Regions from separate parts of the Lamprobacter sp. genome, predicted to be linked through region 2. Evidence: predicted binding sites of a transcription regulator. Region 2 holds the regulator's gene; each other region holds the start of a gene.
What was found. Region 2 encodes FNR, which switches genes on or off when oxygen is low (the NO sensors DNR and NnrR bind a similar motif). Its sites were predicted from a motif close to TTGATNTANATCAA; they were not measured.
Positions count from the first base shown of each region.

Region 1: a site for FNR is predicted at 4,921-4,934, ahead of hemN (oxygen-independent coproporphyrinogen III oxidase). Genes of this name have one in related genera too.
Region 3: a site for FNR is predicted at 5,084-5,097, ahead of VBE63_RS05165 (phytoene desaturase). Genes of this name have one in related genera too.

Region 1 is NZ_JAYESN010000010.1:15,383-26,128, reverse strand. It holds gene bchM (magnesium protoporphyrin IX methyltransferase) at 1-509, shown strand, start outside; gene VBE63_RS04365 (BCD family MFS transporter) at 512-1,987, shown strand; gene puhA (photosynthetic reaction center subunit H) at 2,015-2,788, shown strand; gene puhB (photosynthetic complex putative assembly protein PuhB) at 2,785-3,483, shown strand; gene puhC (photosynthetic complex assembly protein PuhC) at 3,582-4,085, shown strand; gene puhE (putative photosynthetic complex assembly protein PuhE) at 4,101-4,892, shown strand; gene hemN (oxygen-independent coproporphyrinogen III oxidase) at 5,092-6,459, shown strand; gene bchJ (bacteriochlorophyll 4-vinyl reductase) at 6,473-7,075, shown strand; gene VBE63_RS04330 (class I SAM-dependent rRNA methyltransferase) at 7,188-8,378, opposite strand; gene VBE63_RS04325 (tRNA(Met) cytidine acetyltransferase TmcA) at 8,317-10,746, opposite strand.
Region 2 is NZ_JAYESN010000026.1:43,403-54,148, forward strand. It holds gene eno (phosphopyruvate hydratase) at 1-313, opposite strand, end outside; gene kdsA (3-deoxy-8-phosphooctulonate synthase) at 391-1,224, opposite strand; gene VBE63_RS09250 (CTP synthase) at 1,224-2,918, opposite strand; gene VBE63_RS09255 (sulfur globule family protein) at 3,176-3,577, shown strand; gene fnr (fumarate/nitrate reduction transcriptional regulator Fnr) at 3,878-4,636, shown strand; gene dnaQ (DNA polymerase III subunit epsilon) at 4,748-5,491, opposite strand; gene rnhA (ribonuclease HI) at 5,538-6,017, opposite strand; gene VBE63_RS09275 (class I SAM-dependent methyltransferase) at 6,007-6,774, opposite strand; gene VBE63_RS09280 (transglycosylase SLT domain-containing protein) at 6,914-8,020, shown strand; gene queE (7-carboxy-7-deazaguanine synthase) at 8,083-8,736, opposite strand; gene fba (class II fructose-bisphosphate aldolase) at 8,844-9,908, opposite strand; gene pyk (pyruvate kinase) at 9,990-10,746, opposite strand, start outside.
Region 3 is NZ_JAYESN010000012.1:44,785-55,530, reverse strand. It holds gene cysS (cysteine--tRNA ligase) at 1-330, opposite strand, end outside; gene VBE63_RS05185 (peptidylprolyl isomerase) at 511-999, shown strand; gene VBE63_RS05180 (UDP-2,3-diacylglucosamine diphosphatase) at 1,055-1,861, shown strand; gene VBE63_RS05175 (hypothetical protein) at 1,969-2,322, opposite strand; gene VBE63_RS05170 (phytoene/squalene synthase family protein) at 2,325-3,404, opposite strand; gene VBE63_RS05165 (phytoene desaturase) at 3,448-4,989, opposite strand; gene VBE63_RS05160 (DUF2868 domain-containing protein) at 5,257-7,263, shown strand; gene VBE63_RS05155 (GTPase/DUF3482 domain-containing protein) at 7,260-8,702, shown strand; gene VBE63_RS05150 (monovalent cation/H+ antiporter subunit A) at 8,729-10,746, shown strand, end outside.

The sequences.
Region 1 (10,746 bases), on a different contig from region 2:
CCGGCTGCGGCACCGGTCTGTTGTCGGTCGAGGCAGCACGGCGCGGCGCCGAGGTCTACGCGGTAGATCTCTCGCCGACACTGATCGAGCACGCGCGTAAGCGCTTGCCGAGCGATCTGCCGGGGCGCATCGAATTCGCGGTCGGCGACATGTTGGCACCCGAACAAGGCGACTTCGATCACATCGTGGCGATGGATAGCCTCATCCATTACGAGCTTGAAGACGCGCTGGATGTGGTTGCTGGCTTTGTCGAGCGCGCGCGCACCTCGGTGCTGTTTACCTATGCACCACGCACACCGGCACTGGCGCTGATGCACGCCGTCGGTCAGTTCTTTCCCCGCAGTGATCGCTCGCCGGCGATCATCCCGATCCCTGAGTCGATGATGCAGGCTCGTCTCCGAGCGTCGGCTTGGTTTGATGGTTGGGAGATTGGCCGCAGCGAGCGGGTCGCTAAGGGCTTTTATACCTCGCAGGCGCTCGAACTGCGCCGCTGCACGGAGATCAACTAGCGATGTCGGCCTCGATGGGTGAGCTCAAGCGCCTCTTTTATCAAGAGGTTCTGCCGAAGTTTTTACCGTTCTCAGATGCTGCAACCAAAGAGTTGCCGCTCGGTCGACTGCTCCGCTTGGCGTTGTTTCAAGCCTCGGTTGGCATGATGATGGTCCTGCTGTACGGGACCCTGAACCGTGTCATGGTGGTCGAGAAGGGCGTGCCGCCCTGGCTCATCGGATTGATGGTGGCGCTCCCCGTGCTGGTCGCCCCGTTCCGGGCGCTGATCGGCTTCAAATCCGATATCCATGAATCGGCCTTCGGCTGGCGTCGGGTGCCTTTCATCTGGTTCGGCACCCTGATGCAGTTCGGCGGCCTAGCGATCATGCCGTTTGCGTTGCTACTGATGGCCGAAGGTGGCAGCGTGCCGACCTTTGTCACCTGGCTCGCCGCTGGACTCGCCTTCCTGATCGCCGGCGCCGGCCTGCATACCACGCAGACTGCTGGTCTAGCCCTCGCGACCGACCTTTCCACTGAGGACAAGCGTCCGCGGGTCATTGCGCTGCTCTTTGTGGTGCTGAACCTCAGCATGTTGGTGGCGTCGCTCGCGTTCGGCGCACTACTCAGCGGTTTTGACGAGATGAGCGTTGGTCAGGCGAATGGGCGCCTGATCGGCGTACTGCAGGGCACGGCGCTCGTGGCCGTCGCGCTGAATATGATCGCGCTCTGGAAGCAGGAATCGATCAATCGCGAGCGCGCTGAGCAGATCAAGGCCGATCGCGCGGCCCACAAGGCGCCGCCAAGGTTCCGCGAGACTTGGGCGCGCTTCATCCAAGCCGGTGATGCGGCACGATTACTGGTTGCACTCGGACTCGGCACCGCTGGGTTTCAGATGCAAGACATCCTGCTCGAGCCCTACGGTGGTCAGGTACTCGGTCTAACGGTCTCGCAGACCACGCGCCTGACGGCGATCTGGGCCTTTGGCACGCTCACCGCCTTTGGCCTGTCCGGTTATCTACTCGCTCGCAGCGTCGACTACTACCGGATCTCGGTCGCGGGGGCGCTGGTCGGTATGCTCGCTTTCGTCGCGGTCATTGCCGCCGACCCACTCGGCTCGCCGCTGCTATTCCGCTTCGGTGCACTGCTGATCGGTTTCGGTGGTGGGCTGTTTGCGGTTGGCACCCTAACCGCTGCGATGAACCTGGCCGATGCCGAGGGTAGCGGCCTTGCGCTAGGGGCTTGGGGCGCGGTCCAAGCCACTGCTTATGGTCTCGCGATGTTCCTCGGCGGCACGATCCGCGATCTCGTGACCACCATCACCTCCTCGGGAGCCTTCGGCGAAGATCTGATTCAGAATCAAGCCGTCGGCTATGCCTTTGTCTATAACCTGGAGATCTTGCTGCTCTTCGCCACACTGATCGCTATCGGACCGCTTGCCCTCAAGGGCGGTCATGCTGCGCGGTCTTCCTCGAAGTTCGGATTGACCGAGCTTCCCTAAAGTCACCTTGCCAACGGAGGTTATCCGATGCCCACTGGTGCGATTACCAACTACATCGATGTTGCCCAACTCACACTCTTAGTGTTCTGGTTCTTCTTCTTCGCGCTCATCTTCTGGATTCGTCGTGAAGATAAACGTGAAGGCTACCCGGTTGAGTCCCAACGCTTGCGCAGCGTGAAAATGATGCAAGGCTTCCCGCCGATGCCGAAGCCGAAGACCTTCCTGATGCCACACACCGGCACCAAGGTCGTCAAGCCTGGTCCAGAACAGCCACAGTACAAGATCAACGCCGAGCCGATCGCTCCGTTCCCGGGTGCGCCTTTGGCACCGGTTGGTGATCCGATGAAGGCCAATGTTGGCCCTGGCTCCTATGCGATGCGTTTGGATGAGCCGGATCTGACCGAAGATGGTCGGCCGAAGATTGCCCCGATGCGGCTTGCCAAGCACTTTGAGGTCGTGGACAAAGATCCTGATCCTCGTGGTATGCCCGTGAAGGGTTGTGACGGCGCGCAAGGCGGTGTCGTGAAGGAGATCTGGGTCGATCAGTCCGAGCCGCAGATCCGTTACCTCGAGCTCGAGGCGGCGGGTGGCAAGCGGGTCTTATTGCCGATCACTATGTGTGTGGTCAAAGGCAAGAAAGGCTATGTGGACGTTAACGCCATTACCGGTGCTCAGTTCGCCGGCGTGCCGACCCTGAAGAGCTATGACCAGATCACCATGCGTGAAGAAGATATGGTCACCGCTTACTACGGCGGCGGAACCCTGTATGCCACTCCAGAGCGCGCGGAGCCGTTTCTGTGAGTGAGTTTGCCTTCGAGCCGGTTCACGGCTTGCCGGAGAACCTCCCCCCTGGGGAGGCGCTCCGTTGGCAGGGCGCGCCACACTGGCGCGTTTTGGCCAGGCGTGCGTTCTATGTCCGCACCGTCGCCTTCTACTTCGGGCTGCTCATGCTGCTGCGCTTTGTCTATATGATCAGCAGTGGGGCAGGTCTGAAGGAGGCGGTGTTGGCAACGCTCTGGTTGGCGCTGCTGGGCGGGCTGGCAGTGGGGATTTTGGCGCTGCTGGCCTGGCTCTACAGTCGCTCGACGGTCTATAGCATTACCGACCGACGGTTGGTGATTCGATTTGGCGTCGCCTTGCCGATGGCGGTCAATATCCCGTTCAAGATTGTCGAGAGTGCCGGCTTGCGGACCTATCCGGACCGATCGGGTGATATCCCGCTGGTCCTGACCGAAGGTCAGAGCGTCAACTACTTCATCATGTGGCCCAACGTGCGTCCCTGGCGGTTCACGCAAGCGCAACCGATGCTGCGCAGCATTCCAGAAGCGGCCAAGGTGGCGGACCTCTTGGCGGAAGCGCTGCGCTCGGCGATCGCTGAGAATGCGGAAGCGGTCGAGACGACCCATGCCCAGGGGATGGATTCCAATCCTGAGTCCAAGGCCCCCGTCCAAAGTCCGGCAATGGAGCCATCCGCGGCTGAGGCTGGCGGTCAGTGATCGCTTACCGGTGCTTCTACAGGTGTTGAGCGGGATGGCTTTTCACCTTCTATCTTGCGCTCAATCTTGCGCCCAATCTTGCGCCGAGGAGTACAGCGATGAGCGACCCATTTGAGGGCCGCCCCTTCCCGCGCGGCGTGTTGATCGGCGCGGCCTTGCTGATCGCTTTCGTCATCGCAGCGGCCGCAATGGTCCGGCTGACGGGGGTGGGTGGTGTCGAAATGCCCTTCGCGCCAGTGGTTGAGGCCCGTGAGCTGGTCTTCGAGGAGCTTGGTGGGGGCCTGACCATGGCGACCTTGCCGGGGCCAAACGGCGCCGATCGCGACGCTGTGGTGGGTCTGATGGAGTCTGGGGTCGATGGTTTCGCGATGGGGGTGATGCGGGGCATGGTACGTGATCGTAACGCCCGTGATCTGCCGCTCGATGCCCCTTACCAGCTCGCGCTGCTGGAGGATGGTCGCTTGGTGTTTCGCGATCCGAGCGTCGGCACGGAAATCGATCTTCGTGCCTTTGGTCCGACCAACATGGCCTCGTTTTCTAAGCTCCTGCGCGCCGAGCCTAAGCCACTTGCCGATGTGGTTGCCACGGACGCTGGCGACTGAGGGGTCAACGTCTGGATGTCGAGCTATGCCCTAGCGATCGGCTACGCGTTGTTCCTTTGGTGGTTCAGTACCGGCGTTATTCTTTATCTGAATGGTCTGCCACCGCGCACCTATCGCGCTAGCCTGATCGCTGCAACAGCGTTGATGATCCTACTGGTCGGGGTGATTTTTCTGGTGCGCGACCGTCACGACCTCTGGGGCGCCTATCTCGGTTTCACCGCTGGCGTTCTTGTCTGGGGTTGGCTCGAGATGGTCTATTTCATGGGCTTGGTCACCGGCCCGCATAAGCAACCTTGTCCTCCTGGCTGCAGAGGCTGGCGCCGGTTCCGCCTCGCCCTCGGCACCAGTATCTACCATGAGCTTCTATTGCTCCTGATTGCTGCGCTGCTGGTCGGGGTAACCTGGGATGCGGCTAACCAGGTTGGCACCTGGGCCTTCGTGATCCTCTGGCTGATGCGCTGGAGCGCAAAGCTGAACCTCTTCTTAGGGGTTCCAAACCTAAATGAGGACTGGCTTCCGGACCATGTGCGCTTCATTACGAGCTATCTGCGCAAGCGGCCGATGAACCTGCTGTTTCCGGTCTCGGTCAGCGTGGCGACAGTGGTCATGTCGTTGCTGGTTGAGGCGGCGTTGGAACTGTCGACCACCTGCTTTGCAGGGGTCTCGTTGATCCTTGCCGCAACCCTACTCGCGCTAGCCATTCTTGAGCATTGGTTCCTGGTGCTGCCGCTCGCCGATGCGGCACTCTGGCGTTGGGTGACCACCTCGGGCGATCGAGCGAACTCGGGCCGAGTTGGAAATCGGTAGATTAGAATGTGCTGGATCAGCCTGCGCGTTGATGTGCGTCAACGCCTCAACGACGCCGCTTCACTAAGTTTACCGGCACGGCGACGCAGTCGGTGTCTCCGCGTCCGCAGAGGTCAGATCCGGATCGATAACGAACATGCGGATCAAGGAGCTGTGTGGCTATGCTTTCCTTCGCCCCCCGCATCACTGAGGTTATCTCATGTCGAACTTTGCGCCAACGGAGGTGTCGCCACAACAGTTGGCCCGAATCGCTGAGCTGGGGCCGCGCTACGCCCAATCTGCCAGTATGCCAGCGGACTGGATCGATAAGCTCGATAGCGCAGAGTATGCGAAAGCCCTGAGCAGTATCGCCCAGCATCCAGACGAGACCCTCTCGCTTTACATCCATATCCCGTTTTGCCCCGGACGCTGCCTCTACTGCGCCTGTAATACCACGGTCACGCACGACACGCTCTGGATCGACCGCTACCTCGACGGCCTGGATCGAGAGATGGCCCTGGCTGCCGAGCAGCTCCATACCGATCATGATGTGCTGCAGTTGCACCTGGCTGGCGGCACGCCGAACTACCTGAACGACGCCCAATTGACGCGGTTGACCGAGATCATCGAGCGCCGTTTCCGCATCATCCCCGATACCGACCTCTCGATCGAATGCGATCCTCGCCGCGCCTCGGCGGGTCAGCTCGATCTGCTGCATGCGCTAGGCTACCGGCGCGTGACCTTTGGTGTTCAAGACCTGAACCCAAAGGTTCAGCGTGCGATTGGACGCCTGCAATCGATCGATCTCATTCGCGATGTCTACGCGATGGCGCGCGAGACCGGCTTCGATGCCATTGGCTTTGATCTTATCTATGGCTTGCCCGAGCAGACCGAGGCGAGCTTTCAAGACACCTTGGACGCGATCGTCGAGCTGGCTCCAGATCGCATCGCCTGTTTCGGCTATGCTCGCACCACCGCCCGAGGAACCCATCAATACGCCATCGACGCGCATCGTTTGCCTTCGGCGACAGAGCGACAGGTGCTGTTTCATCGCGCCGTCAACACCCTGACAGCGGCTGGTTACGCCTGGATTGGGCTGGATGCCTTTGCGCTGGATACCGATGAGCTTGCGATTGCGCAGGAGGAAGGGCGGCTGCGCCGGAACTGCATTGGCTACACCGGCATCGAGACCGACCACATGCTGGGCTTCGGTAGCGCAGCGATTGGCGACGTTGGTGGCTTCTGTGTACAAAACGAGGTCGATATCAACACCTGGACGGCGCGGGTCGAGCGCGGCGAGCTGCCGGTCGCGCACGGACATCGGGTGAGCGACCGCGACCGGCGTCGACGTGATGCGATTGAGCACATGATCTGCAACCTTGAGCTACCGGCCGAGATCGCGGCAGGCTGCCTCGACGATGAATACGCGCGGCTTGCCAGCTACGCCGCCGACGGCCTTGTCCAGATCGAACCTGATCGCTTGCGGATCACCCCCTCGGGACGCTACTTCTTGCGTACCCTCTGCAGCGAGCATGGTGCCTACTTCGAGTGGGATCGCTCTCGCTGGCACTTCTCGCGCTCGCTATGAGAGCCCTCTCGACATGAGCCCTCTCGACAACAGCAAAGGCGTTGTCCGTATCGGTCCTAACGCCATCACGCGGATCGCCGAGGCACTGATGGCAGCGCGTGGCTCGGCCGATGAGGTGTTCGCCGCGGCCGGGCTCGGGCACTATCTCGCTGATCCGCCGGAGACGATGGTCGACGAGCGTGATGTCACCGCACTGCAGCAGGCGCTCCGGGCCGAGCTAGATGCCGAAGCCGCCCGTTGCATCGGCCATGATGCCGGCCTGCGTACCGGTGACTATCTGCTCGCCCACCGTATCCCCAAGCCAGCCCAGCGCATCCTCAAGCTCCTGCCGCCGGGAGTGGCGAGTCGCATGCTGCTCAAGGCCGTTGGCAAACATGCTTGGACTTTCTCCGGTAGCGGGGACTTCAGCTATACCATTGGTCGGCCGGTGCGTGTGCGCATCCAAGACTGTCCGCTGTGCCGTGGTAGCCAAGCCGATGTACCGGTGTGCGATTTCTACCGCGGTGCCTTTGAGCGGCTGTTCACGACCTTGGTCAACCGCCGGACCCAGGTCACCGAAAGCCAATGTCAGGCCATGGGCGCCGACGCCTGCATCTTTGAGATGCGTTGGCCCTAGCGCGCCCATGTCATCACGCTGACTGGGGCCGGACGAACAAGCTTTCTCGTCTCGACTTCCCGATGATCAGCCTTACAGCGGGCCCGAAATCGGGAAGCGCTTGATGAGGGGTTTAGTCCAATGCCCGCAGTACCAGCATCTTCAGGTAGGCGGTCTCTGGAATCGCTGGATGGATCGGGTGATCCGGTCCCTGGCTGCCGGTGAAGATCAGCTGCAGCCGGCGTCCCGCCCGCCGCGCCGCCTGCTGCACCGTCTGTAGAAAGTCCTCGCGTCCCATGTGGAAGGAACAGGACGAGGTCAGCAACAGCCCGCCAGCCTCGAGCACCTCGAGTCCAAGCCGATTCAGCCGCTGATAGGCACGTTGTCCCTCGGCCTCATCGCGGCGACGCTTGATGAAGGCTGGCGGATCGAGGATCACCATCCCAAAGCGGGCCTGGTCATCGCGCAACGCCCGCAGCGCATCAAAGGCATCGCCTTGTAGGCTGTTGACGCGCGCTTGCAGACCGTTCAGCGCCGCGTTGGCGTGCACCGCTGCGAGTGCGCTGGCGGCGCTGTCGATGCAAGTGACCGAGCGCGCGCCAGTAACGGCAGCCTGTAAGCCCCAGGCACCGAGATAACAGCAGCAGTCGAGGACCGCGCCGGTCGGCGCGAGACGATGCAGTTGCTGCCGGTTGTCGGCCTGATCGAAGAACCAGCCGGTCTTTTGACCGAATTGTGGCGAGACCTGGAAGCGTAGGCCGCCCTCGCTGAGCTCGATCTCCCCCTGATCCTCGCCGAGCACCCAGTCGATCCCCTGCTCCAGCCCTTCTTGCTCGCGCACGGCGGTGTCATTGCGCAATAGGATGCCTGTTGGGCGGACCACTTGCTCGAGTGCCGCAAGCAGGTTGCCGCGCTCGCGCTCCATGCCGGCGGTGGTGATCTGCACCACCAGCAAGTCGCCATAGCGATCGACGATCAGACCGGGCAGGGCGTCGCCCTCACTATGGATCAGCCGGTAGAACGGGGTTGGATAGAGCTGTTCACGTAGTGCCAGGGCATGATGAATACGCTCGACGAACAATGAGGGGCTCAGCGGATGCTCCCGCTGGCGGCTGGTCATGCGCACCGCGATCAACGAGCGTGGATTCGCATAGCCATAGCCGAGCCAACGCCCGCGTTTTGAGAACACTTCCACGGGCTGGCCGGGCTCGAGCGGCTTCAGCGGTGTCCGATCGGTGTCGATCTCATTGCTGTAGACCCAGTCATGTCCCGCTAACAGACGGCGTTCCTGGTCTTTCTTCAATTGCAGCTTGGTCGGGGTCATGGGCTTGAGGGCTCCTATTGTTGTGATCAACCTGATCCTGATTGCCGATTGAGCGTAGCGCGGTGACGGCCTCGCGCAACTGCCGCAAGTGCTCGGCGCGGCCACTCAGTTGAAGGGCGCGGACCACCGCCTCGACGCGGCGTCGTTGCAGGATGCTCAGGATCAACAGATCACGCTGCCGCCTTGAGAGCCGGCATTTGATCCCGCTGTCTGTCGAGACGGCAAGCCGGTCTCGAACCAGACGCTCGAGCGCAGGAAGCGCGACCTCAAGACTAGCATGAGCATTGGCGAAGGCATCGATCTGCCGCTGATCTGCTGCTGCGGGCGGTCCAGGCGAGCGCGGGCATGCTTGTTGCAGCAGGGCTGCGATCAGCGCTGGTTCGGCGTCTTGCAGCGGGCCGGTGAGCAGGACGGGCAGGTCAGATCCCAAGCGTTCGCGCGCCTGCTCGATCAAATCGGCGCCGTCTGGACTCAGCGCTTGCAGCACGACCGCCGCGCGAGCGCCACTGGCAGCATTGCGATGTGATCCCAGGTGCAACGGCGCCAGTCCACAGCGGCGCCAGAAGGCGAGCAGTTCAGCGCTGGCGCCGAAGCTTGCGCCGATCAGGTCGAGCCCATCCGCGCCTGCTTGCTCCGCAAGCGACTCGATCAGGCGCTGTCCCAATCCGCGCCGCCGCACCGCTGGATGCACGGCAATGCGCAGGATGCGGGCAAAGCCGAGGCGCGGTGCCTCAGGCAATCCGGCGTGCGCCGAGAGGGTCTGCGGCAGTAGGTGTCCAGGTGGCCGGCGACGGCCCTCGAAGATGGGTTGGATCAGAGCGGGCTCCAGCCTGCCTTCCCGGGCAATCAAGGCGGTTGCCAAGACGACAGCCCCAACGCTTAGGGTGGCGACTTGGAGATTCGGACCATCGAGCAGATGACGCAGGTCATTGGGCCGGGTTTGGTAGTGACCGAGCACCAGCAGCCCGAACAGTTGGCGAAGGAAGGGTTCGTTGGTCGCGAGCTGATCGCGCTCGTGCAGCCTGAAGCGCACCGCGGCAAGATCGGCGGCGACGACCTCTGCATCCGATGCCGGCTCCGCATCGAGCAGCAGTAGCTGATTGATCCACTGCTCGAGGCGATCGCCCTGCCGCCAGCGGATCGGGGTGTTGAGTCGCAACGCTCGCCAGCCTGGTGTGCGCTGGTCGAGCAAGGCGCGAAAGCGGATATCAAAGCCGCGTCCGCTTCCCTCATAGCCATGCACCGTGGTCGCGAAGCAGACCCGTGGGTAGTGCATCAGCAGTTGTTCGAGCAGGGGCGCGGGAATGCCAGCGGCCTCGTCGATGAACAGCAGGTCTGTATGTGGAAGGGTCGCGAGCAGTTGATCGGGCGCCTGAAAGCGGAGCAAGGCTTCAGTTAGGGTCTCTGTCGCGGTTTCTGCTGTACCTCCTGTCAGGACCCCTGTGACGGCCCCTGTCGCGCTGCCTGCGGTTGCCCGCAGACTGGCTCGTGCATGTGTGAACAAGGTTTGGATTGCACTGCGCCGCGGGGCGGTGACGATGATCCTTGAGTGCCGCGAGGCGATCAGGCGACCGGCAGCGATGCCGAGCGCGGCGGACTTGCCCCGTCCGCGATCAGCGGTGAGTACCAGTGGTCGTCGTGCCCGGCCTGCAGCCAGTGCGCAGATCGCTGCGACCGCTTCGGTCTGATCGGGGGTCGCAGGCTGTGCCGCTGACCGATTGATCCTGTTGTCCCGGCAAGCGTTTGAAGGATCGAATGACCGATCAGGTCGCTCCGCCTCGGCAAAGGTCTGTAGCAGTCGCGCCAGGCGGCTGATAAAGCGCCTACCGACCTTGGCGGCGGAGTCGGGGTGCGGAGCAAGACGTGCGGCCTCAGGGTCTACCCAGCGCGGCCAATCGGCCAGTGGCGGGGCGAGCAGCAGCAGCGAGCCGCCACCGCGCAGGCTGCCGACGGCGGCCCCCAGCGCGTCCGCGTCGAGGCCGCTCCAGAGGTCGACGATCAGCAGGTCGCACTCACCACCCAGCAGCCGCTGAATCTTGCTCGGAGGTATGGCATCGATCATAGAGCGGAGTGCGGTGTTGCTTGCTCCGGTGCTTTCGCCCGCCTTCGCCCTGTGGCTCAGTTCAGAGGCCAGGGCGGACATCACTGCGGATATCGCCTCTGGGATTGGGGCCTGACTCATCCAGACCGCCCGCTCCGGCTTGCATTGAGCAATCAGGTTGGCAGCGGCGGGCAAACCAGCGGCGCGCTCGCAATCGAGGAGCAGTAGCCGACGCTGCGGCCAGCCGTCGCCGCGGGGGGTGTCAATCAAAGCCTGTTGGATATCGCTCTCCTTCTCTCGCCAGTTGGCCAGTTGCCCAGTTGGCAT
Region 2 (10,746 bases):
GCGCCTTATTCTCGGTGCCATCGAGCTCGATCATGGCCCGATCCAGCGCCTCCTGATGGGTCACTTCAAGGCCTGCGACCACATCACGCAGCTCGCCATTCACATTGGCACAGGCAGTCAACACGCCTTTGCCAAGATAGCGCGATTGATCACCATCTCGTAGCTCAAGGGCCTCGCGCGAACCGGTCGAGGCGCCGGACGGCACCGCGGCCCGACCGAGGGCACCTTCGGCCGTGATCACATCCACCTCAACAGTGGGGTTACCGCGCGAATCCAGGATCTCACGGGCGCGGACATCAACGATTTCAGACATGGGGTGAACCTCTTTGAAAGCGCAAAAAAGGGTGTAGCTCAGGGACCAGCGCGACGCTCGATTCGCGATTGGGTCTGTTAGAGCCGTTGCTCCGGAAATCCATGGATCTTAACCAGCCGATCAAGCTCCGCAAGGGTTCCCAAGAGCTCGGCCATCCGATCTAGTGGCCAGGCATTGGGTCCATCACTCTTTGCCTGGTCCGGATTCGGATGGGTCTCCATGAAGAGGCCGGCAACGCCCGCCGCTACAGCAGCGCGCGCCAAGACAGGCACGAACTCGCGCTGGCCGCCCGAGCTGCGCCCTTGGCCACCCGGCAGCTGCACCGAGTGTGTCGCATCGAACACGACCGGACAGGCTGTCTCGCGCATCACCGCCAGCGAGCGCATGTCCGAGACCAGGTTGTTATAGCCGAAGCTGACCCCGCGCTCACAGACCATCAGTTCCTGGTTGCCAGTTGAACGCGCCTTTTCGACCACAAGCGCCATATCCCAAGGCGCCAGGAATTGGCCCTTCTTGATGTTCACCGGCCGTCCTTGCGAGGCGACCGCCAGGATGAAGTTGGTCTGACGACAGAGGAATGCCGGCGTCTGCAATACATCGACGACGGCGGCGACCTCAGCTAGCGGCGTCTCTTCGTGCACATCTGTCAGCACCGGAACACCGATGCGCTCGCGAACCCCCTCAAGGATCTTCAGTCCATTCTCGACACCTAAGCCGCGAAAACCGTCGATCGATGAACGATTGGCCTTATCGAAGGAGGACTTGAAGATGAATGCCATCCCCAAGGCCTGGGTCATCTCTTGCAGTCGCCCGGCGGTCTCCTGCGCCAACGTCTCGCTCTCGATCACGCAGGGACCGGCGATCAGGAATAGCGGATGTTCAAGGCCGACCTCGTAGCCGCAGAGTTGCATCAGACCAGCTCCTTCGGCCCTTTAAGTGGCCGCGATGCACTGGCATGGGTGCCGGTCAGCTCGCGGCCCTTGCGCTGTTGATACGCCAAGGCCGCTTCGATGAACCCACGGAACAGCGGATGGCCGTCACGCGGAGTCGAGGTGAACTCAGGATGGAACTGACAGCCGACGAACCAGGGATGATCGGGGATCTCAACGATCTCGACCAGTTTCGAGTCCAACGACCAGCCAGAGAAGCGCAGCCCAGCGTCTTTCAAGACATCACAATAGCGGTTGTTGAACTCATAGCGATGCCGGTGCCGCTCGCGCACCTGGGGGGTGCCGTAGGTTGCGCGCGCCAGGCTTCCCGGCTCCAACCGGCAGTTCTGCCCGCCAAGGCGCATGGTGCCGCCCTTATCGGATTCCGCATTGCGCGTCTCGCGCTTGCCCTGTTCGGTTTGCCACTCGGTAATCAAGGCGATCACGGGATGCGGCGTCTCTTGCTGGAACTCGGTGCTATGGGCGCCCTCCAGCTTGGCCACATTGCGCGCGTACTCAATGACGGCGACCTGCATGCCAAGGCAGATTCCCAGATAGGGGATGCGCTGCTTGCGCGCATAGCTCACCGCGCCGATCTTACCCTCGATGCCACGCTCGCCAAAGCCGCCTGGAACCAACACCGCGTCAAGCCCATCGAGGCAGCCCGGCCCCTTGGTCTCGATCTCCTCCGCGTCGAGATAACGGATATTGACCCGGGTGCTGGTCTGCACGCCGGCATGGATCAGGGCCTCAGAGAGCGACTTATAGGCCTCGGTCAGCCCCATGTACTTGCCGACCATGCCGATGGTGACCCGCTCTTGCGGATGCTCGAGCCCCTTGAGCACCCGCTGCCACTCGGACAGATCGGCCTCCGGAACCTCGAGGCGGAATTGGTTGACCACCAGCGCATCGAGCTCCTGCGCGTGCAACAGCATTGGAATGCGGTAGATATGATCGGCATCGATCGCTGAGATCACCGCCCGCTCCGGAACATTGGTGAAGAGCGCGATCTTACGCCGTTCCTCATCTGGCAGGTCGCGTTCGGCGCGGCAGAGCAGGATGTCCGGCTGGATACCGATCGAGCGCAGCTCCTTGACCGAGTGCTGAGTCGGCTTGGTCTTGATCTCGCCGGCGGCCGGGATGAACGGCACCAGGGTGAGGTGCATGAACAGCGCGTTCTCGACGCCGACCTCGACCCGCATCTGCCTGATCGCCTCCAAAAAGGGCAGCGATTCGATGTCGCCGACAGTGCCACCGATCTCAACGATGGCGACATCGGTCTCGTCGGCACCGAGGCGGATCGACGCCTTGATCTCGTCGGTGATGTGCGGGATCACCTGCACGGTACGACCGAGGTAGTCGCCCCGGCGCTCCTTGCGGATCACGCTCTCGTAGATCTGGCCGGTGGTGAAGTTGTTGTTGCGCCCCATCCGTGTGCGGAGGAAGCGCTCATAGTGTCCGAGATCAAGATCAGTCTCGGCACCATCATCGGTGACATAAACCTCACCATGCTGAAACGGACTCATGGTGCCCGGATCGACATTGATGTAGGGATCGAGCTTGATCATCGTCACCTTGAGACCGCGCGCTTCGAGCAGCGCAGCCAGGGACGCGGACGCAATACCTTTGCCGAGCGACGAGACAACGCCGCCGGTAACGAAAATAAACTTGGGCATGACCTGTGGAGGCAGACGACTTGGGTCTGGATAGGATACCCCTCTCAAGGTAGCAAATTGGCTGCGACCTCACAATTCCGACCGAGAAAGGTCCGATGCCATGGCGTCGATCATGGACTTCACAAGCAGTATCCGCTGCACGTATACTCCGCGGCGTTCGTTCTCTGCGGACCTCCATCGCAGCTCGACGCGGAGCTGACCCACACAGATCGCAGGGGCTGCGGCGGATCGATTTACCACCCTTACGGAGCATCACAATGAACAAGTTTGCAAAGGTCATGGGCATTGCCGCCATTGCCACCAGCGCTGCCTTCTCGATGAGCGCTGCCCAGGCATGGTGGGGCGGCCCCGGCTACGGTGGTCCTGGCTACGGCAACGGTTGGGGCGACGGCATGGGCGACATGTTCAGCGACATGTTGGGTGACGGCTACGGCGACTTCAACATGAGCATGAGCGGTGGTGGCCGGGGTTATGGCCGCGGGCGCGGCTATGGCTATGGTCGCGGCTATGGCGACGGTTACGGCTATGGCTACCCCGGCTATGGCTACGGCTATCCAGGTTACGGCTATGGTGCCCCTTACGGCTACGGCGCCCCTTATGGCATGCCTTACGGCGCGCCGATGGCTCCAGCCGCCCCGGCTGCTCCTGAGGCCAAGTAAGTAACGGCTCATTACCGTTTCTGCCCAAGCCGCGCCTCGGCGCGGCTTTTTCTATTTTCCGCCGGCCGTGCCCAAGGGCTGTCAGCGAGCGCGCAGATGGCCCTGATCGGAAGCGAGCACCGGACTGTAACGCCCTCATCGTCACGCTTGCCGCCCCTCGCGACAGCGTTTGCGTGTGCCCCGCGAAATCCTGACCGTTAATTTCAATACGCAACGCGCGTGTATGCAAATCAGATTGACGCTTGATGCATGTCAACTTGAGTTGCAGAATACGGTTAAACCACACACTGGAAGCTTGCTTTGACTCAGCGAAAAGTTATCTCGTTCGACACGATCCGAGTCGCCTGCAAGAATTGCTCACTATCGCAGCTCTGTCTGCCGATGGGACTCGCGCCGGAAGATGTCGATCGCCTCGACTCCATCATCAAACGCTCTCGCCCACTGCATCGCGGCGACCACCTGTTCCGAGGTGGCGAGCGTTTCCGCTCCCTCTATGTCGTCAAGACGGGCTCGGTGAAGACCTATGCGCCGAGTGAGGAAGGCGGCGAGCAGGTGCTTGGTTTCCATCTTCCCGGTGAGATCATCGGCCTGGATGCGATCGACAAGTCTTGCCATGCCTGCTCTGCCAAGGTGCTCGAGACCTCAGCGATCTGCGAGGTGCCTTTCCAACGCTTCGAGGAGCTCGCGGCCTCGATCCCCTCGCTGCAGCACCAGATGTATCGTCTGTTGAGCAAGGAGATCGGGCAGGACGCCGATATGCTGCTGCTGCTCGGCAAGAAGAATGCCGAGGAGCGACTCGCGGCCTTCCTCACCAGCATGTCGAGCCGACTCAGCAAGCGTGGTTTGTCGCCAACCGACTTCTACCTGAGCATGTCCAGGCATGAGATCGGCAGCTATCTTGGTCTCGCGGTCGAAACCGTCAGCCGGCTCTTCACCCGTTTCCAAGAAGACGGCATGCTCCGTGTCGATCGCAAGCACGTCGAGGTACTCAACCTGAGCGCGCTCGAGATGATGGCCGGTGCACCGCCATCCAGTGCCCATAAACAGCGCTCGAATTGACCGCGGCACCGTCCTGCCAGATTCAAACGCCTTGCCGGGTTCAAGCCCCTCGGCACACCGGAGTCTGTTTGCCGAACCCAGGTAGGTAAGACTCCGGCATGGACGATGGGCCTAGGGTGCTCTGGTCTTGCCCGACAACGACATCCAGACACAGCCGCCGTCGCTCGCAGCGTTGATCGCCTGGAGACGGGCGAGGTGTGCAGAGCGTTCAAGATCTGTCGCACGCAGGATGCGCAGTGGCGGCCTGTCCTTCCGCACCCGTCTCGGTAAGACCCCAGCCTCGGCCTGCCCGCCGTGATGATCAGGGGTGGACTCGCTGCCGAGCGCCAGCGCGACCTGACCGCCGGTCATCGCCAGATAGACGTCGGCAAGGATCTCGGCGTCAAGCAAGGCCCCGTGCAAATCGCGGCGACTGTTATCAATCTCGTAGCGCCGACAGAGCGCATCAAGGCTGTTGCGTTGCCCAGGATGCCGCTGCCGCGCTAATGCGAGGGTGTCGACAACCGTGCATAAATCCTCGATGCGGGGGGCATTTGGACGCCATTGGCTCAGCTCATGATTCAAAAATCCGACATCAAACGCGGCATTGTGGATGATCAGCTCGGCGCCACGCAGATAGTCAATCAACTCTTCGGCGATCTCGGCAAAGCGCGGTTTGTCGGCGAGGAAGGCATTCGAGATCCCATGCACCGCAACTGCTCCGGCATCGATCTCGCGATCCGGTTGAAGATAGCGGTGAAAGTTGGCCTTGGTCAGCTGGCGCTCAACCACCTCGACACAGCCGATCTCGATGACCCGATGCCCTTCGCTGGGCTCAAGCCCGGTGGTTTCCGTATCGACAACAAGCTGTCGCATCACACCCTTCCTAAACTGTTTAGCCTGGGAGATCTGAGCCTGGGGATCAGGCCCGCTTTGGGATGCCCCGGTTGGCGAGTTGGTCGGCACGCTCATTCTCCGCATGTCCACTGTGGCCGCGGACCCAACGCCAGCTCACGCGATGGCCAGCCAGTGCCTGATCGAGACGTTGCCAGAGATCCTGGTTCTTCACCGGACTCCCCTGCTTGGTCATCCAGCCATTGCGCTTCCAACGCGCCATCCAGCGCTCGACCCCATCCTGTACATAGCGCGAATCGACGGTCAGTATCACGCTGCTCTGCCGCTTGAGGGTCTCAAGTGCTTGAATCACTGCCATCAATTCCATCCGGTTATTCGTGGTCTGCGACTCACCTCCGAAGAGCTCCTTCTCGTGTGCGCCATAACGCATCAACGCCCCCCAACCACCGGGCCCCGGATTCCCCTTACAGGCGCCATCGGTGAAGACCTCAACGGCCGTTGGGCGTTCATTCTGCGCCTTTGCGGCAGACAACTGACTAGCGGACATGATGACCTTCACGGGCGGTTGGCTTCACGGCGCCGCTGGGCAGAAATGCTGGGCGTTGTCTCCAGCGCGGTCGCAGCGGAGTGGAAAGGCTCACGCGCTTGACCGCGCGCACCACATAGATGCCACCAAACAGGGGCCACCAGCGTGTACCGGCTTCTTCGAGCCAATTGAGGCGCTGGCTAAAGGCGGACCGCAGAGGTGGCCGAAATAATAACCAGTGTCGCACCTCCAACTGAAAGCCCAGCAGGTCGAGCCAGTCGATGAGGCGGGATGAGGTTAACTGATTGCCACCCCAGGGTGCTTGCCGATGGCGCAGCGCCCCACGCATCAGGCCCCAAGGACTCAATGGATTGAAGCCGATGATCAGGATACGCCCCTCCGGGATCAGAACACGCTCGGCCTCGCGCAGCACGCGTTGCGGCTGCAAGGCGAAATCGAGCGTGTGCGGCAGCAGCAAGGCATCAACACTCACCGGCGCTAATGGAAGCTCAGCCGGTTTCGCGCGCAGGGGCGAGCCTGACCAGTCCGAGCAGGGGGGTTCGCTGAGCACCACATGCGACCGGATACGGCTATGCTCGAAGGCGCCACGGAAGTCGCTCATGCAGCCGACCTGCACCAGAAAATGGCCAAAGGAATTCTCGATCATCCGTTCGATACATTCACGCTCAAGCTGAACGACCTCGCGGCCAATTGGCGTCTTGAACCACTCAGCAAGGTCATCCAGAGCCGCGCTGTCGTCCTGCTGGCGGGACATCATTGAAGGGCTCGACATGGATCGCACCTTGCGCTGGAAAGTGCGCTGGAAAGCCTCCGGGTTTTCCCGTATATTTGAGCCGCGAAGCGCGACAAAACAAGAACGAAGCGCATCTTTTTCTCCAGTCGCTGCTCGGTCTTTTATGCAAAGTGCTGCTCGAACCTCCCTGCTTGCCTGCGTCGCGATCGGCCTTCCGCTCCAGCTCATCGGCTGCGCCAGCCACCAGCCGCCCGAGGATACCATCGCCAGTAGTGGCCAGACCTTTTCGGTCTCAGCTCGAGAGTACGGCTATGTTCGCCCCGCGATCGACGTCCGGGTCATCGGTCGCGACGACGGCAAGACTAGGAGCCGACATCGCTATGTCGATCGCGGAGCGGGCGGCGATCTCTGGGATCGCGTCCGTCATGGCGAACGCCTTGGGATCCACCATCATGAGCGCGTCGAGCGGGCGGTGCGCACACTCAAGCAGAACAGCCATTATCTCACGGATCTGAGCAAGCGGGCGCAGCCCTATCTGCACCTGATCATTGAAGAGCTCGAGCGCCATGGTCTGCCGGCCGAACTAGCCCTGCTGCCCGAGGTCGAGAGCCGCTATAACCCGCACGCAGTCTCGCCTAAAAGCGCGACCGGCATGTGGCAGTTCATGCCCTATACCGGCGTCGAGATGGGCCTCAGACAAAACAGCTGGTACGACGGCCGCAACGATATCTTGGCCTCGACGCGAGGGGCCATCGCCTATCTACAGCAACTGCATCGCGAGCTCGGCGGCGACTGGGCGCTCGCACTGGCCGGTTACAACGCTGGTCCCGCGCGCGTTCGGGCGGCGCAGCGGGCCAATAAAGCAGCCGGCAAGCCGGTTGATTTCTGGTCCCTCGACCTGCCGACCGAGACGGAGAACTACGTGCCCAAGCTACTCGCGATCGCGAAGCTCGTGCGCGAACATGATGCGCTCGGGCTTTCCATGCCAGCAATCGCCAATCGACCGCTGGTCGAGGTGGTCGAGTCCGGGCAACAGATCGATCTCGCTGAGGCCGCGCATGCCTGCGGCGTCACCCTGACCCAGCTAAAACGACTCAACCCTGGACTGAAGCGCGGCAAGACGTTGCCAAACGGCCCACACCTGGTCTTAGTCCCTGCGGGTACCGGTGACAGACTCCGCAGCGCATTGGCGCAGGGCGGTACGCTCAAGGCACCGAACTTGGCGGCGACAAACGAGCCATCGGCAGCGCAGCGCGCCGGTGGCAGCTAACGGCCAGCATTGGGCTTGATCTCAGCAACCGACAGAACACCCAGCCATTCAGACCCTCTCTGCTAGGGGATACCGAGCAGCTTGTGTAGCTGCAGGCTTAGACGCCACTGTGGATGACGTCTGCAATAGTCGATCGCGCGCTGGGTGTACTCGACCCGCTGCGGTCCATCCATGGGTTGCAGGAAGAAATGCGCGAAATCGAAATCCACAAAGCGCTCCGGCGGTGCTTCAGGCTGCGGAAACACCAATTTCAGCTCATCCCCGGAGCTCAGCGCCAGCGGTGCATCCGCCTTTGGACTGACGCAGAGCCAATCGATGCCAGATGGCGCAAGCCGCGTACCGTTGGTCTCGACCGCAACCTCGAAGTCGCGTTCATGGAGGGCGGCAAGCAAGGCCGCGTCGAGCTGCAGTAGCGGCTCACCGCCGGTGCAGACGACGTAGCGAGCTTCCCGGGCCCGGCCTCCGGCAACAGCCTGCCACTGCGCCTGGATATGGTCGGCGAGTGCCTCGGCGTCGGCGAACCGCCCGCCGCTAGGGCCATCGGTGCCGCGAAAATCGGTATCGCAAAAGCGACAGGTTGCGCTCGCCCGGTCAGGCTCTAGTCCAGACCAGAGGTTACAGCCCGAAAAGCGGCAAAACACCGCCGCGCGGCCAGCGCGCGCGCCCTCACCCTGCAAGGTATGGAACACCTCTTTGACCTGGTAGACAGCAGCCATGGCTTCACTCGCCGAGCCGGTGTTGGTAAGGTTGCTTGTCATTGCATGGCCAGCAGCAAAAAGGGCGCCGAAGCGCCCTTTGCGATCGCCAAGAACGCGACCTAGGATCAGTTGACCTTGGGGTCAAGCTCACCGCTCGCGTAACGCGCGGTCATGGCCTCGAGTGAGAGTGCACGAATCTTGCTCGCGTTGCCAGCGGTGCCAAAGGCCTCATAACGCGCCCGGCAGATCTCCTTCATGGCCTTGGTTGAGGCCGCAAGATACTTGCGCGGGTCGAAGTTCTTCGGGTTCTCGGCCAGATGCTGGCGAATGGCGCCGGTCGAGGCCATGCGCAGGTCGGTGTCGATGTTGACCTTACGCACGCCGTTCTTGATGCCCTCGGCGATCTCATCGACCGGCACGCCGTAGGTCTCGCCCATGGCGCCACCGAACTGGTCGATGATCTTCAGCCACTCCTGCGGCACCGATGAGGAGCCGTGCATGACCAAATGGGTATCTGGGATGCGGGCATGGATCTCCTTGATGCGCTCGATGGCCAGGATGTCGCCGGTCGGCGGACGGGTGAACTTGTAGGCGCCATGGCTGGTACCGATGGCGATCGCCAGGGCGTCAACCTTGGTATCGGCAACAAACTTGGCCGCCTCTTCCGGATCGGTCAGCAGCTGGCTGTGATCCAGCACGCCCTCGGCACCGGAGCCGTCTTCTTCGCCAGCCATGCCAGACTCGAGTGAGCCGAGGCAGCCAAGCTCACCCTCAACCGAGACACCGCAGGCATGCGCCATATCGACCACCTGGCGGGTGGTGCTCGCGTTGTAGTCGTAGTCCATCGGCGTCTTCATGTCTTCGCCGAGCGAGCCATCCATCATCACCGAGCTAAAGCCCAGCTGGATCGAACGGATGCAAACCGCTGGCGACGAGCCATGATCCTGATGCATGACGACGGGAATATGTGGAAACTCCTCGGTCGCGGCCAAGATCAGGTGGCGTAGGAAGGGGGCGCCAGCATACTTGCGGGCACCCGCAGAAGCCTGGCAGATCACTGGAGAATCGGTCTCGTCGGCCGCCTCCATAATGGCCCGCATCTGCTCGAGGTTGTTCACGTTGAAGGCTGGAACGCCATACTGATACTCAGCGGCGTGGTCTAGCAATTGGCGAAGCGAAATAAGGGCCATTGCGGTTCTCCTCTGTCGTTGAAAATAGGCGGTTGGCTTAAAAACAGTCGGCTGCCGATCAATCAGCTGGAGGCCGATTCATCACTCGCCGGCGAGCAACCGATGCTCGCCGACGCGCATGATCTTCATGATATTGGTCTGTCCCTCGACCCCGCTGCGATCGCCCTTGGTAATGAGCACTAGATCGCCTTCTTGGACGGTACCATGACGCAGCAATTCTTCGATGACCTCCTTGTTGACCTCATGGATGTTGGTGCTCGAGACATCGAATCTTACCGGATAGACGCCTCGGAAAAGGGTCACTTTTCGGCGGGTTGGCACCTGGCGGGTCATCGCGTAGATGGGGATGCCGGAGCTGATGCGCGACATCCATTTGACCGTGGAGCCGGACTCGGTCAACGCCGCGATGGCCTTCACGCCAAGATGATTGGCGGTATACATGGTCGCCATCGCGATGGCCTCATCGACGCGCCCGAAGACCGTGTCGAGCCGATGGCTGGACCGCCGAACTAGGCGCTCCTTCTCGGCCTCGGCGCAGATGCGTGACATCGACTCGACCACCTTGGCCGGGTTCTTGCCCACGGACGTCTCGGCCGACAGCATGACGGCGTCAGTGCCGTCGAGCACCGCGTTAGCGACGTCGAAGACCTCGGCCCGAGTCGGGATCGGGTTCTCGATCATCGACTGCATCATCTGCGTGGCGGTGATCACCACACTATTGCGATCACGGGCCATGCTGATCAGTCGTTTCTGCACTGCCGGCAGCTCGGCATCGCCGATCTCGACCCCGAGATCGCCGCGAGCCACCATCACCGCATCCGAGGCGTCGATAATATCC
Region 3 (10,746 bases), on a different contig from region 2:
ATCGTCCGGCGGCAGGACGCCCAAAGCGGCCGCATCCTCGTGCATGGCGCCGATAAAGCGCTGGGTCAGATCGCTGAATGCCTCGCCGTTCTCCGCCGCGCGCGCCAGGATTTTGTCATCGATGTCGGTGATATTGCGGATATAGGTGACCTCAAAGCCGCTGCGCATCAGCCAGCGGTAGATCACATCGAAGACCACGAGCACACGCGCATGACCGAGGTGGCAGAAGTCGTAGACGGTCATACCACAGACATACATGCGGACCTTGCCGGGCTCGATCGGCTGGAAGAGCGCCTTACGGCGGGTCAGGCTATTGTGGATGTACAACATCGGGCAAGCTCCAATCTGAGCGGAGGGGGAGACGACAAGGAGACAGATTCAGTGACGACGAACCGCCGTTCGACCCGGCATGCGACGGCGCCTGAGCAGGGCCGGGGCTTCTCAGGAGAGCCAATGGGCGAATCTAACGGCCATTTTTGATAAGCTGAGCGTCAAACCTAGGAGATACGCATGATCAAACTTCAGACCAACCACGGCGACATCCTGATCGAGCTCGATCACGACAAGGCTCCCGCCACCGCGGCCAATTTCGAGCAGTACGTGCGCGACGGCCACTATGACGGCACGCTGTTTCATCGCGTGATCGACGGCTTCATGATTCAGGGTGGCGGCATGGACGTCAACTTCGCCCAGAAACCCACCCGCGCACCGATCCAAAACGAAGCCAACAATGGCCTCAAGAACGCGGTTGGCACAGTCGCCATGGCGCGCACCAATGACCCGCATTCCGCCTCATCGCAGTTCTTCATCAACGTGGCAGACAACAGCTTCCTTGATCACCCAGGACAAGACGGCTGGGGCTATTGTGTTTTCGGCCGCGTCACCGAGGGCATGGATGTCGTCAACACCATCAAGAACAGCAAGACCGGCGGCCGTCAAGGACACCAAGACGTTCCCGTCGACGATGTGATCATCGAAAAGGCCGCGATCCTTGATTGAGTAACGGCTTGTCTTTTGGCATCCGCAGGGTCTCCGACAATCGCCGAATCAGCAGATGTCACCTCAGCAGCGCAAGCCGCCGCCCCCGCACCCTGCCGGTGCGGACCAGGTCTCGGCGGAGGCGAAGCCGACGACAGGCGAGAGACTGTTCATCTCCGACCTACATCTCTCGCCGCAGCGACCCGCACTTACCCGGCTATTCATCGAGTTTCTCGAGCAGCGCGCTCCCCGAGCCAGCGAACTATACATTCTGGGCGACCTCTTCGACGCCTGGATCGGGGATGATGACGACCCATTACCCGAGGTGCGCCTCGCATTCCAGCGCCTGACGGCACAACATAGGCGCTGTCTGGTCATGCATGGCAATCGCGACTTTCTGCTCGGCCGGCGGTTTGCCCGGACGACCGGCTGCGAACTGATCCCCGACCCCTGCCTGATCCAGCTCAGCGGCGAGCCCGTCTTACTGATGCATGGAGATGGACTCTGCACCGACGACCTGGCCTATCAGCGCTTTCGCCGGCGGGTGCGCAATCCGATCGCGCAACAACTCTTTCTCTGGTCACCCCTGAGCAAACGCCGCCGCATCGCCGCAAGCTATCGCCAGCGCAGCAAGGAGGCCATGATGGCCAAGCCCGAGGAGATCATGGATGTGAATGACAGCGCCGTCATCCGCCAGATGCGTCGCTTCAAGGTCCGGCGGCTGATCCACGGCCATACCCATCGGCCGCGGGACCATTTGATCCATCTGGATGGCCAGCCAGTCCTGCGGCAGGTGCTCTCCGACTGGCACGACGACTGCGGCGAGATTCTGGTCTATCAGGCGGGTAGTTGGCGGCGAGAGCCCTGGAGCAGGCGCCCTTAGATGAGCCCTTAGAGCAGTGCTTCGCGCCAATGCAAAACCGTTCAACGATGAGCAGTGAGCGCCAAGCAACCGGTCTCTGCATAGCGCGATCTCGGCCTGATGAGCCCCTAGCCGCTCGCGAAATCCAGCCCCAGCTTGTTGTAATGGGTCCGAATCAAGATCCAGCCGGTATAGGCGACGATCAGTGTCAAAAGCCCGAACAGATCGAACAGCGAGAGATACATCTTCAGATCCGAGAGAAAGAAGCCACCGATCAGCAATAGCGACGCGAAGGCCCCATAGAATAGGATGAAGGGCATGAAGGAGACGCCCATTGCGGACCAGACAGGATCGATCTCAACCTGACCACCATTGGCGCTTGCCCGCTCGCGGGCGCTGATCACTTGCTTACGATGCTGCGCGCTGCGCCAAAAGTAGAAAACGCCGAGCAGCAGCGCCACAAAGCCAATGTAATAGCTCACGATTAACCTCCTCCAGTAGACACCCGCATCAGACCGCCATCCTGACCGAGGGACGCCATCCGCTGACGCTCATCGAGGGTCGCAAATAGATCGAGGACCCAGATCAACTTCTCACCGACCGATTGCGGACTCTCTTGAACGGCCTGGCGCTGACTGGCACCCTGGCCAGATCCTAAAACCACCGCCCTAGACCTTTCCGGACGCGCCTTAGCCGCCGCTGCGCTGACCAAAAACTGATTCTCAGGCAGAGCCTGTTCCTCGCAGCTTCGGCCCGGGAAGGGGGTCGCCACAACCGCTCGGCTTAAGAGTGTCACCTTCCGACCCGGCGGCACAACCGCGCGCGTTGTCACGGAATCATAACCGTTGCGTGCCACCTCGCGACCAATCTCGGCATAGAGCAGACGAGCAGCGTAAATACCGGGTCGGCAGGGTACTGGCAATTTTGCGATGCCGGATTCGGCGCGCTGATAGATCTCCTCCGCCAGGTCCAGCACCCGCTTAATGACGGCGCCAACGGCATCGTTATAGGTCGGATTGGCCAACCAGGCCTCGACATCCAAGCCTTCCGCCCGCAGCCAGGCCTTGGGCAGGTAGACGCGACCATTGCGGGCATCTTCACCGACATCGCGGCAGATATTGGTCAACTGCATGGCCGTGCCGAGATCACAGGCGCGTGCCAGTACGCTCGGCGCCCGCACCCCCATGATGACGGTCATCATCGCGCCTACCGCAGCGGCGACCCTCGCTGAGTAGTCGAGTACGCCTTCAATGGTCTCGTAGGCACGTCCTTCCGCATCCCAGGCGAAACCTTCGAGCAAGGCTTCCGGCAGCGCACGCGGCACGTCAAAGCGCTCGACCGTGGCCGCAAAGGCACGATCAGAAGCTAGCGGCAACGGTCGACCCTGATACACGCGATCGAGCCGCTCACGCAGCTGCTCGAGGGCTGCTTGTTGATCCAACTGCTCGTCGATCGCATCGTCGGCGACACGGCAGAACGCATAGAGCGCCGCCGCTGGATCGCGGATCATCTTCGGCAGGAAGAAAGATGCGGCAAAGAACGACTTGGAGCCGGTACTTAGCATCTGCCGACAAGCAGCGAGATCAGCTGCTTCTGAGGTTTGGGTTTCACGCAAAAACAGAGGCATCGGGGACCACCGTATCCAGTACTCGGGCTGTCGAGATGACGCCGGGCACACCCGCCCCCGGGTGCGTACCAGCGCCGACCATGTAGAGGTGCTCGACCTCTTCGCTCTTGTTGTGCGGCCTGAACCAGGCGCTCTGCATCAGCACCGGCTCAAGGCTGAACCCCGCACCCTTGACCGAGCAGAGACGCTGCTCGAAGTCCTTAGGTGTGGTGATCAAAGACACCGCCAGCTCATCCTCAAGACCAGGCAGCAGGGTGTCGGAAAGGTAGGCCGAGATCGCGCGCCGATAGGGCTCTGCGCGCTCCGACCAGTCGATATCGGCATCCAGGTGCGGTACCGGGGCCAGCACATAGAAGGTATCGCAACCCTCGGGCGCTAGCGATGGATCGGTCGCGGTAGGCCGGTGCAGGTAGAGACTGAAATCGTCCGCCAGCACCTTGCGATCAAAGATATCCTTCAACAGACCCTTGTAGCGCGGCCCGAGCAGGATACTGTGATGCTTCACGTCTTCATAACGGCGCTTGGTGCCGAAGTACCAGACGAACAGCCCGTTCGAATAGCGCGCCTTGTCGAGCTTGCGATCGGTCCAATGCTGACGCTCGATACCCGGCAACAAATGCTTGTAGGTCCAAGCGACATCGGCATTGGAGACCACCACATCGGCGGCAATCTGCTCGCCATCCTTCAGCTTGACGCCAGTCGCCTTGCCCGCGACGACGGTGATTTCAGCGACCTCGGCCTTCAGGCGCAGCTCTCCGCCTTGTCCGCGTATCAGATCGACCAGCCCATTGATGATGGCGCCGGTGCCGCCCATGGCCGAGTGCACGCCCCAGTGGCGCTCAAGGTAGGAGATGAGCGTGTAGATCGAGGTGACAGTGAACGGATTGCCGCCAATCAGCAGCGGGTGGAACGACAGCGCCACGCGCAGCCGCTCGTTCTTCACATACTGCGAGACCATTGCATAAACGCTGCGGTAGCTGCGCAGCGCGACCATCTTAGGCACAATGCGCGCCATATCTTGCCAGTCCGTGAAGGGGACATGGCCAAGCTCGACAAAGCCGACCTTAAAGATCTCCTCGCTCGCCTTGATAAAGCGGTCATAGCCGGCAACATCCTCAGGCGCGATACGCTCCACCTGTGCGCGCATCGCATCGGCATCGCCATTGGTATCGAATACCACTCCGTCATCGAAACGGATACGATAGAAGGGGTCCATCGGGCGCAGGTCGATCTCATCCTTAAAGCTGCGGCCACACAGCTGCCAAAGCTCTTCGAGCAGAAAGGGGGCGGTGATGATGGTTGGGCCGGCGTCGAACTTGAAGCCATCGATCTCGTGCACATAGGCTCGACCACCCGGGGCATCCAATTTCTCGACTAGGGTGACCCGATAACCGCGCTTACCCAAACGGATCGCCGCAGCGAGTCCGCCGAAGCCGCTGCCGATGATCACGGCGTGAGGCTTGCGCACTGGATGCAGCGCATGCGCTGCAATGGTCCCGGCTGGGGGTGGATCGGTGGTCAAAGTGTCAACTCGCGCTGATGTCAATCATGCATGACAGTATAGCAGCCGGATTTTTCCATGTGCCAGCATCGACCATGGAATTCGTTCACGTCGATTGCCCTGTATCAAGCGAGGTACCGAGGGAGGTGTGGCGCTTGATCCACAGACCAAGGGCGGTATACCTTGCGCCCACAGTTGGTGATCGGCGGCGCCCTCATGCTGGACGCACCGCCCTGTTAAGCCATCCGGGCAAGCCCTCTTAAACGGTCAGTCGCACGCTTTACCTCAATGGTGTTTCATCTCAGGCGTCTCGCGCCAACTCAAAAAGGCGCTCATGTTGGCAAGCCTGGATCGCTACGTTGGCGCATCCCGGACCTGATCGACTTCGACTACTACGTCAGCGAGGACGAGCAACTGCTGCGCGAACACCCCTCCGCGCGCAAGCAGCTTGCCGAGCGCGACCGCCGTCTTTACAAGGAACAGATCGAGCCGGTGATCGGCGATACGGACGCGCATACCGCTCGGCATCGGAATCTAGCCCTGCGTTGGTGGCTCGAGCGGCGCCGAGGTCAGGAAGAGGCAGAGATCGCCGAGCTGCTCCCCGGACAGGCCTTCAAACGTGCGCAACGCTTTGTCGCCATGACGATGGGCCTGACGGGCTTCGCCATCGGCCTCGGCGCTGCTTCAACGCTGCTGCAATACGAAGGCGATCATCCTGTCAACGTCTCTTGGTATCTCTTTTGGCTCGTGTTGCTGCAGCTGATCCTGGTCGGCACCACGATCAGCCTCTGGTATGGCCGTCGCTCCAAGCTGGTCAAGGGCGCCACCCAGGACATCTCTTTTCTGGGCCAGGTATTGCGACCACTGTTCACCCGAGCCGCGCGCTGGGTACAAAAGCAGCGCGTCACCCATGTTCCGCCGGACCTCCAGGAGCGCGCCAAGACCAGGCAAGGCCTGCTGCAGGCCAACTTTGCACTCTACGGACCCGCGAGCTACCTGCCGGTGCTGATTCCAGCGCAGGTGTTTGGAATCGGTTTCAACATCGGCGCCATCCTGATGACCATGGCCCTGATCTGGTTCGCGGATCTCGGCTTCGGCTGGGGATCGGCGATGAACGTGAGCGCCGAGACCATTCAAGGCCTTACGCGCCTGATCGCACTGCCTTGGAGCTGGCTGCTAGGTGAAGGGGTCGGCCTGCCAACGCTGGATCAGATCGCAGGAACGCGCATCAGCCTAAAAGACCCTCTCTACGGGCTCGACGCCGGTCATCTTCGCTCTTGGCGCTGGTTCTTGGTGCTATCGGTCTTGACCTACGGCCTGCTACCGCGCATCGTCCTGCTCGGCTTCTCGAGGCTCAAGGAGCGACGGGCGCTGGCAGCCTTGCCCTTTACCCATCAGTCCGCTCAGGCGCCCTACGCGAGGATGATCACGCCGAGCCTCGAAACCAAAGTGGTGCCTGCTGGCGAGGGCCTGGAGATGCCCATTCCGGCGCCGCTCAAGCCGCTCAGCAGGCCAACCGCGGCGCCCCGACCGCCGAAGACCGAGGCGAACCCGACATCGCCTCCCAGCAAGGCCGACAGGCCCTCTGCCGAGCCATCACAAGCGCGCTCAGCACCCGGGCCTCAGCAATCCCCCTCGCCAAGCCCGCAACCAGCGCCTCAGCCGGCAGCGGATGAATCCAAGCCGACGCCCGCCTCGCCGACACGAGCACCCCAGCCGGAAGCTGAAGCTCCATCAACGCCACCTGAGCAACCGGACAGGATCAGCGATCCGACCAGCCTCGTGCCCATCGCGGCCGAGTCTGAGGCAACCCCAGAGGAGCAGGTCACTGTTGATGCCGATGCCTGCATACTCCTATTGCACATCGATGTCGCCGACCTGCTGGAGCAACAGGATCATGCTCGATTGCAGCAGCTGCTGCGCAGCCAGACCGGCTGGCGTGTCGCCGCTGCGGCGACCTTCGGGGGTGGTCGCGCGATGACCGATCAGACTGTCGACCTGATCAGCCATGCGATCTGGAGCGCGCCACCTCCCCGGATCGCCCTGATCCAGGATGGCTCGCAACCGCCGATCACGGAAAACCTCCGCTTTTTGCGCAGCATCCGCGCCGCCGCTGGCGAGCAGGCCCAGGTGTTAGTGGCGCTGATTGGCGATCCAGACGACGACGAAGATGATCCGCTGCCACCACTGAGCGATTTCGACTTTGCCGATTGGCAGCGCAAGATCGACCAGATGGGCGATCCTTATTTGCGCCTGGTCATGCTCTCGCCGCCTGATGATGATGAGGCCCCATGATAGAAGCGCAGGTTCCAACACTCGCCATCGTTGGTCATCCCAACGCCGGAAAATCGTCGGTCGTGGCGACGCTGACCGAGAACGACCGCATCGCCATCGATAAGCGCGCGGGCACCACGACGCGCTCCGACCAATATCCGGTTGATATCGATGGCAAGACGGTGATGCGATTCGTCGATACTCCCGGCTTTCAGAATCCGACCGATATCCTCGAATGGTTCCAGCGTCATCCAACTGAGATCGACCTCCCGCGCGCATTTCTTGACGCGCATGCCGACGACCGGCTTTACAGTCACGACTGCGCCCTGATGCAGCCGCTCGCCGATGGCGCCGGCATCATCCTCGTGGTCGATGGCTCCAAGCGCATCAAAGAGAAAGACCGCACCGAAATGGAGTTGCTGCGCCTCACGGGACGGCCACGCATGGCCATCCTCAACAACCTGACCAGCAACACCAAGCACATGGCGGCCTGGCAGGATGCGCTGAATAAGTCGTTCAATTCAGTACGCGAATTCAACGCGCATCGCGCCACCTATGCCGAGCGCATCGCCCTCTTGAACGCCCTCAAGGCCATCGATCAGCGCTGGGAGCCGATGCTGCATGGCACCGTGCGCGCGTTCGAGCGCGACTGGCGGCGGCGCATCGATCACAGCGTGGATAGCATCCTAGAGCTACTGCGCAAAACCTTGACCTTCAAGGTAGTCAAGATCGTCAAGGCGAATGAGCTCGGCTCGGATCGAGAGCGCGAGGCGATTCGCCAGCGCCTCACCGAGAGCCTGCAGGATGGACTGCGCAAACTCGAAAACGAGGCACAGGCCGAGATCCGGGGGCACTTCAAACACAACGTCTGGAACGTCCCACCGGGCTCTCTGCTGGTGAAAGACCTCTTCTCCGACGAGGTCGAGCGCCATCTCGGTCTCAACCGGCATCAGACGGTGCTCGCCAGTGCCGCCGCCGGCGCGGCGACCGGCGGCGCCATCGACCTTGGCGTCGGCGGTCTCTCGTTCGGCGCCGGCACCCTCATCGGCGCTGGCTTGGGTGGTGTGCTCGGGGTGCTCGGCACCTCGCAGCTGGCCAAGCTCGATATTCAACGCACGCTTGGCGTTGAGCGCTTCACGCTGGGTCCGGTCTCCAACCCACGCTTCCCGTTCATCTTGCTCGACCGCAGCATCCTCTACTGCGCACGCGCGATGAACTGGGCGCATGGCCGGCAAGCCGCCGATGAAAGCGCACCCAACCGGGTTCCGGATCAGGCCCCGAAGAAGCAACGTGGCTTCACCGAGGCCCTCGACAGCGAGGATCATAAGGCTCTAGCCAAGTTCTTTGCCGCGGCGCGCAAAGGAAAGCACTGCGCTCAGGAACAGCGCGTGAGAGAGATCCTATGCGGCCTGCTGCTGGATTTATCGACCGACAAGATTGACAGCCGCGCTAGCCTCTAAATTGGCATCTAAACCCGCCTCCACGCATGAACAGCCTCCCGCTGATCGTTCTGATCCCCTTCATCGGTGCCATGCTACCGCCCTGGGCCATGACCTCCGGCCGCCTCTGGTCGGCCTGGGTTACCGGTGGCGTTGCCCTGTCAGCACTGGCTTTGGTGGTTGTACCGGGCTTGGCCGTGATGCAGGGCGAGACGCTGATCTGGCAGCTGGACTGGTTCCCGGCGCTCGGGCTGTCGCTCGCCTTCCGGCTCGATGGCCTGGCGCTGCTGTTTGTGCTGATGATCCTCATCATCGGCCTGCTGGTGATCCTGTACGCGCGCTGGTATCTCGCGGAGCAGGACCCGATGGGCCGTTTCTACGCCTATCTGCTGCTGTTCATGGGCTCCATGCTCGGACTGGTGATGTCCGAGAACCTGATCCAATTGCTGATGTTCTGGGAGCTCACCAGCATCAGCTCCTTCCTGCTGATCAGCTATTGGCGCCAGCGTGCGGATGCCCGCCAAGGCGCGCGCATCGCGCTCGCGATCACCGGTGGCGGTGGGCTGGCCTTGCTCGGCGGCATCCTCCTGCTCGGTGAGATCGTCGGCAGCTACGACCTCAGCGCGGTGCTGGCCGCGGGCAAGAGTATCCATGCTGATCCGCTCTATGTGCCGGCACTGGTGCTGATCCTGCTCGGGGTGTTCACCAAGTCGGCCCAGTTTCCGTTCCATTTCTGGCTGCCGCATGCGATGGCGGCACCAACGCCAGTGAGTGCGTACCTACACTCGGCGACCATGGTCAAGGCCGGCGTGTTCTTGCTCGCGCGGCTGTTCCCGGCGCTCTCCGGCTCCGAGGCCTGGACCTGGATCGTCGCCCCCGTCGGCCTGCTGACGCTGCTGATCGGTGCTTATAACGCCTTTTTCAAACATGATCTCAAGGGCCTGCTGGCCTACTCGACCATCAGCCACCTCGGCCTGATCACGCTGCTGTTCGGCATTGGCACACCCTTGGCGGCGGTCGCTGGCGTGTTCCACATCATGAACCATGCGACCTTCAAGGCGTCACTGTTCATGGCCGCTGGCATCATCGACCATGAGGCTGGCACGCGCGATATGCGCCGCCTGGCTGGACTTTGGAAGTTCATGCCGCAAACCGGCCTGTTGGCGATGATTGCCGCCGCTGCGATGGCCGGCGTGCCGCTGCTGAATGGATTCTTGTCGAAAGAGATGTTCTTCGAGAAGACCGTCTACATGGCCCGCTTCGCCGAAAGCTTCTGGTTGTTGCCGGTGCTGGCGACGATTGCGGGTGCGCTGGCGGTCGCCTACTCGCTGCGCTTCATCCATGATGTCTTCTTCAACGGCACCGCAACCGACCTGCCCCGGCAACCCCACGACCCTGTGCGCTGGATGTTAGTGCCGGTCGAGGTGCTGGTCGTCATCTGCATTGCCGTTGGCATCTTTCCGGGCTTGACCTTCGGGCCACTGCTGGGCACGGCGGTCGGCGCCGTTCTCCAAGAGGCCACACCAGACTACAGCTTGAAGGTCTGGCACGGTTTTACCCCCGCACTCGGCATGAGCATGCTAGCGCTGGCCGGCGGGGCGCTGATCTACTGGATTCGCCAGCCCCTGTTCCGCTGGCACGAGCAGCTGTTCAGCAACATCGATGCACGCGCCCTGTTCGAGCGATTTGAGCGCGCCTTGCTCTGGAGCAGTCGCGCACTCGATCAGTTGATCCATCGTCGCTCACTGCAGCTCATGCTGGCGATCCTGTTCATCGCCGCGGCCATCATGCTGCTGATCGGCTTTTGGGGCATGCCAGTGCACGGCCGCACCGCCTTGACGCCACTTGATCCGGTCAGCATCGCTGCCGCCATCTGCCTCGCCGTCGGCGCTCTCGGCACAGTGATCCTGCACCGGCGGCGCTGGACTGCGCTGGTGATGCTGAGCGTGGTGGGACTGATCGTCGCGCTTGCCTTCGTCAAGTTTTCAGCGCCTGACCTGGCCTTGACCCAGCTCGCAGTCGAAATGGTCACCATCATTCTGCTCTTGTTGGCGCTGCACTTCCT